2 regions of the Bacillus spongiae genome follow, and region 1 is predicted to be linked to the other one. Evidence: riboswitches for the same ligand, from Rfam matches in the RefSeq annotation. Region 1 holds a riboswitch; the other holds the start of a gene.
What was found. Region 1 has a riboswitch for lysine ahead of WAK64_RS12365 (Na+/H+ antiporter NhaC family protein). Riboswitches for the same ligand answer to the same signal wherever they lie in the genome.

Region 1 (3,213 bases):
CCTGAGCTTAAAAGAGCCAAGAAAACATATTATATGCCAGAATTTATACGAGATGTTTTTTCATGGGAGTTAAAAAAGCATCACTCATAAGTTCTTCTCATCATACATATATGGTGAAAGGAGCGTTGAAGCATGGTGAATTTATCCCCAATTGTCATTGAAGGACATACATTTTTAGCCATTTCAGTAGAACTTCCAAAAACTAATCTGCTTGTTGTTACATGTGACAATGGCTATATTATGTGCGGTGCGCTAGATGTAAAACTTCTGAATGATAAGCTTTTTGCCCGGAAAATAATAGCAGGTAGAGCAGTCGGAGTGAAAACAATTGACGAACTTTTACATGCCCCATTAGAAATGGTTACACATGAGGCTGAGTCACTAGGAATAACAAAAGGAACTATAGGCAAAGAAGCTTTGTTAAAAATGGTGTAAAACAGCCTAAAAGGGCTGTTTTATTCTTTGTTCGCTAGTTCTCACCCTTTAAGGAAAAAGTTGAATATTAAAATTGATTCTCAATGGTTATCTACTTGCCGTACCCATTAATTGTTGACTGCACTATCTCCTTCCCTTATAAAAAGACATCATATATTTCATTTACAAAATTCACCTTTAACAAATCTCTTATTATAGATGCAAACGATACTTTTTTAAATAACTATGTAGAGATGGCTAAATAGTAAAATGTATGGAATGATCTTGGTTCAATATTTGTAAAGTGTTTAAGTAAACAACATGCTATATTTAGTGTGCTTACTTGTTATGGACTTAAGTGGAAACTTCAAATTCCTTTTTGGGAAATTTTTCTTATGTAAATAGGTTGCAAAATGCTAGATATGTTGATATAGTAGTAAAAGTGTTTAATAATTTAATAATATCCTAATCAAAATCCGATGGGGTAGAGGCTGCAAGATTTATTAGTAAGCTGTGTGAGGATGACAACGAAGATCACAGTTAAAAGGAAGTTTTGCCGAAGTAATAAAGATAGGTCGAATTCTTTATTATTGGGGTTACTTTGAAAAAAGGTAACACTGTCATTATGAAGAAATATTATCATCTTCATAATGGGGAGCTACAGATCGTGATGGAGAAATGTCTATATTACAAAGGTAATGATAGCGTCTCTATCATTACCTTTTTTGTATTTCTTCTATGATACAAACTGTTCCCCCCTGTCCTATAAATAGGAGGAGGAAAACTATATGGAAAACACAATTTACTCATTATTACCACCACTAATTGCGATTATAATGGTCGTCTTAACGAAACGAGTTCTACTTTCGTTAGGGACGGGAATTGTATCAGCAGCCCTCATTTTATCTCAATTCAATATCGTTGAAACATTTACAATTATATGGGACTCATTTAAAGGTATTTTCGTTGATGAAGGTGCACTAAATACTTGGTATGTATATATTATGCTCTTCCTACTAATTCTTGGAATGATTACGGCGTTTATTAATCTTTCAGGCGGAACACGTGCCTTTGGAGAATGGGCAATGAAGCGTGTGAAAACAAGAGTAGGAGCACAAATCGTTGCGGCAGTACTAGGAATTATTGTTTTCATCGATGATTATTTTAATGCGCTTGCAGTAGGGCAAGTCGCTCGTCCAATAACTGATCGTCACAACGTTTCTCGTGCAAAACTTGCGTACATTATTGATTCAACATCTGCACCAATTTGTGTTGTTTCCCCAATTTCGAGCTGGGGTGCGTATATCATTACCATTATTGCGGGAATTATCACGGAATATAATGTGTCGGACTACTCTGCTTTTTCGGCGTTTATTCAAATGATTCCAATGAATTTATATGTGTTTGCAGCCATTGCTCTCGTATTTATTACGACTACGCGTGGTATTAACCTAGGACAAATGAAAGTTCATGAAGCTAGAGCTATCGAATCTGGTGAAGTATATGACAAGACTAAAGACATCCCTGGAGAGTTAAAAAATGACCTTCCTGTTAGTGAGAAGGGTCAAGTTATTGATTTAATTTTACCGATCATCGCTTTAGTAGTAGGAACGATAGGAACAATGATTTGGACAGGGTTTGATGGAAAATGGGATATATTTAATATTCTTGAGAATACAGATGTAGCAACTTCATTATTATATGGAGGGTTAGTTGGATTAGCTGTAGCGGTCGTGATGAATTTACGCAAAGGATCTCAAGCATCGACCTATTCAGTCGGTATCGTGGAAGGGATTAAGTCCATGCTACCAGCTATTTATATCCTCATTTTTGCATGGATGATTGTTGGTTTAATTGATTCATTAGGGACAGGCACTTATTTAGCTGGGCTAGTGGAAGAATCGAATTTACCAATTGGATTATTACCAGCTATTCTCTTTATCGTAGCAGGAATCATTGCTTTTTCAACGGGAACATCTTGGGGTTCATTCGGTATCCTTTTACCAATCGCAGGGCAAATTGCGGCAGTAACAGATGTTGAAATGTTGCTTCCTTCATTAGCTGCTGTTTTAGCAGGTGCTGTTTTTGGTGATCATTGCTCACCAATCTCTGACACGACTATTCTTTCTTCAACTGGTGCGGGAAGTAATCACATGGATCATGTCATTACTCAGCTACCTTATGCCCTTACTGGAGCGGTGATTTCAGTTATTGGCTTTATAATTTTAGGATTTACTGGCAGCACTCTTCTTGCCCTTGGTATAACCGCTATGTTATTAATAGCTTATGGTTTTGTGATGGGCAATAAAGGTGAAAAGACAGTATAATAGATTAAAAAACTTAGGCATGAGTCCGGAATGGAACCGGACTCATGCCTTTTCGTTTTGTCTGCTTCCGTTTATGGTAATTAGTTCGGACTTAACATGCACGACCTTTAACAGAATGTTTATTTTTATAATATTCTCCTTGGTTCATTTACTTCCATTTTTCCCTATTTAAAATAGTATACTTTATTCGCATATGATATATATCTTAATGTTTGGCGATATAATGTGGATGATTTCCTGCTAGAGACTTGGGTCAAAGGTCATAAATTTAAAGTGAATTGATGCTATAAGTGAGGATTGGATTAAATTACAAGAGAATTGTTGACTCAAAAAGGGAGGAGGTTTATTTAGTAGTGTAAGTTGATTATCTTTCAAAGAATAACACCGATATTTCAGTCATATCAATAAGGATGGAGAAAGGTATGAAATCCTAATTAAGGATGATAATCTATCACAGGTGGCGAAGGTTAGT
Region 2 (3,213 bases), on a different contig from region 1:
AAGATAATTTGGAAGTTCCCTTCAATCTCTTTTTGATAATAAACAAGTTTTTGATCTAAGCTTGGCATGTATAAATTCATAATTAATGCAATGCCAATTCCAATGACAATGATTCCAACCTCATTTAGTATTAACTCGAAATCGATCTGTTTAGCAGAATATAAGTGCAGAATAATAACGGAGCTTGTAACAATGCCTTCTTTTGCTTTAACAGCCACGGTAGTCGGAATAAAAAATAAGAGCATTAATCCTATAGTGATAGGGGAATAGGCAATCCCTTCAAAAAATACATAAGAAAAACCCATTGCAATGATACCAGCTAAAAAGCGACTCCACGATGCAGATAAGGATTTTTTGCGAGTGTTTTGCACACAAAGAATTACGATAATACCAGCGGATGCAAAATTATCTAGTTGGAGCCACTGCGCGAGCAATATGGCTATTGTCGTTCCGATTGCGGTTTTAATGGTTCGATACCCTATTTTAAACATGGATATTCTCCTATCATCAAGTCTATTTCCTCATTTTAGCCATACAAAAAACCTGACATTCATTAAATGTCAGGTGTGTAAGCGTTATACTTCCTCGCAATACTTGTCAAAAGCTTCTTGTAGTTGGTTGACGACAGACATAGGATGGTGTCCTTCAATTTCATGTCGCTCTACCATTGTGCAAATCTTTCCATCTTTTATTAATGCAAAGGATGGTGAGGACGGAGGATAGCCAGTGAAATAACTACGTGCTTTAGCAGTTGCTTCTTTATCCTGTCCTGCAAATACAGTCACTAAATGATCTGGACGCTTATCATAATGAACGGCATGAGATGCAGCAGGGCGAGCGATTCCGCCAGCACAACCACAGACAGAATTAATCATAACGAGCGTTGTACCGTCTTTTGCTAAAATTTCTTCAACAGCTTCCGGAGTAGTTAATTGTGTATAACCGGCCGCTTCAATCTCTTCTCTAGCCTGTTTGACAACATCATTCATAAATAAATTAAAATCCATACTCAATGTTCTTCTCTCCTTTAATACATACTGAGATGTACTTTAATCATAGTGGATTATGAATGTTTTTTCAAACATTCGTTATCGTAACTACTAGATTTTTATTTTATTATCCGTTTTTTGCTTAAATAATAAATTTTTTAAATTAAAATATTTTGTCTTTTTATAAAGGTATTGACAAGTAGGTACGATGTTTGATAAAACTATACACAATAAAAAAAGAATAATTACTCCTCTCTGAAAATAGAGGTGCATGGTTGATCAGTAACTTATGGGAGATGTGTGGCATCTAGGAACATAAGCTAAAGGCACTCATGCCGAAGTGAAGAAATTTCCACAGAATGATTCACTGGGGTTACACTTAACAGGTGTGGCACTGTCACAGGCAAAAAAGTTTGTGTTGGGCTATTAAGGAGATGTTGTTGCATAAGTAAAGCGCCAACATCTTGTTAGGCGTTTTTTGCTTTATTGAAAGGGAAGGTGAGGGGAAATACCAAATAAGAAGGAGAAACAGGATGAATCAAGAGCTGGCAGTTTTAGATAAAGATGAATTAATCGATTTATTTATTCAAAAAGGAATTTTTAAAGCAGAGGATGGGCGCCATTTATTTCAGCTCTCATTAAGTGAACTATATAATTTGTATCAAAAAGGGTGTACAAAATAAATTTGCAAATAAGAGTTATTGGATGACTTTCTGTATGGGATCGTTAGCAGGATTTACTTTAGACAAAACTATTTGACAGCGATTTTGTATAAATGATCGAACTCGTTTCATTAATCAATACCTTATGAAGAATACCTTGATGGAACCATCTCAACGTGTAAATTGGATCTTCATGCATCACTGCACTTTATGGCAGGTAAGTTCCTTTATGAATAGCTCGGTTCTGTATCGATTTAACGGATACTGGGCAAGGAGATCACTCCTAGCCCTTATATAAACACGACTTCTCTATTATATGAGTGCTGTAATTTTCTCATATCCAAGTACATTTTCCTGTAAATTTGCCGATGCAGATTTACAATCACTATTTATATTAAAAACTATTGTAACACCGACAAAGGTAAATTCATCAATTATTCGCTTATCGTTATGATGACTCCATCAACATTATTTCCTGAAATGTCATATTGTTGATTATTAGGTATTTTAATGCTTGTACTTTCAGAAATAGGATAGTACGACAACGTGTAGGTTTTATTGTCTATTATGACAGAAAGATTTTTTTCTTCTCTGAGATAAGCTATATACTCCTCAAGAGCAAAATTCTTTTCGTACATAATGGCACTATGAGGTAATCCAACATAGCGGATATGCCACGGCTCATATTGAATTTTGGTAACATCTATTTTATCTTCGGGGTAGCGTAAGATAAAGCCGTATCTCCAAGAATTTTTTTCTATCCACTTTCCTTCGGGTGCTTTGCTCATTTCCATTAGAGTAGACCCTACATCGAGCGATAAACCTAGATTATGCTCACTATAACCAGCTGGTAAGGCGTAATTAGCCCCCATTTCTTGATAAAGCTTATTCTGTTCTTGAAAATTGCGAAATCCACTACTAATTAAAAAATGATTAACCCCTTCGTTTTCAGCACTAGTGACCATTTTAGAAAATGCTTGTGCAACTTCTGTCGACAAATTAATGTTGCTATTAAGCAGCCCGTAACCTATTGTCAATTCATCATTTGCCATTAATGTGACAATATCTGATTTAATGCTCTCTTCTCGAGCAGGATAGTCATGATTAGCTAGCAGGAGGTTTCCTTGGTAAATCTCTTTTTTTGTAATGTCAATTTCAGTCGTTTCAGTATAATTTAGATCAGTTTCTAGGATTTCGACAGAATTTTGAGACATCAGCTCCGTATTGACTATGATAAAAATGATAAGAGATAAAAAAAATCCCCACTTCTTCATGTGTTTTTCCCCTCCCTGTTGTTTCTTAAAACTAGGATAGGAAAAAATGTTTAAAAAGAGAGTAGGGTAATATTTAAATTTTTCTTAAATCATTTTCGGCCGGAATAATTTCGTCATCTGGCTTGTTTTCAAGAGGTAATCGAACTTCGAACATCGTACGTATAATACTACTTTCAGCCTTAATGGTGCCATTATGCTGCTCTACTATATTCTTCGCAATGAACAAGCCAAGACCTGTGCTCTTTTTTTGCTGAGTTCGAGCTTTGTCACCTGTATAAAACATATCAA

Region 2: linked by a shared signal. The riboswitch ahead of WAK64_RS14055 (Fur-regulated basic protein FbpA) and the one ahead of WAK64_RS12365 (Na+/H+ antiporter NhaC family protein) in region 1 are both predicted to bind lysine.

The regions. Positions count from the first base shown of each region.
Region 1 covers NZ_JBBAXC010000009.1:132,446-135,658, reverse strand. The annotation lists gene WAK64_RS12375 (bifunctional metallophosphatase/5'-nucleotidase) at 1-90, shown strand, start outside; gene WAK64_RS12370 (YunC family protein) at 133-435, shown strand; lysine riboswitch at 892-1,083, shown strand; gene WAK64_RS12365 (Na+/H+ antiporter NhaC family protein) at 1,203-2,741, shown strand.
Region 2 covers NZ_JBBAXC010000011.1:91,641-94,853, forward strand. The annotation lists gene WAK64_RS14045 (aromatic acid exporter family protein) at 1-491, opposite strand, end outside; gene WAK64_RS14050 (BrxA/BrxB family bacilliredoxin) at 576-1,013, opposite strand; lysine riboswitch at 1,244-1,423, shown strand; gene WAK64_RS14055 (Fur-regulated basic protein FbpA) at 1,523-1,672, shown strand; gene WAK64_RS14060 (M15 family metallopeptidase) at 2,086-2,925, opposite strand; gene WAK64_RS14065 (HAMP domain-containing sensor histidine kinase) at 2,999-3,213, opposite strand, start outside.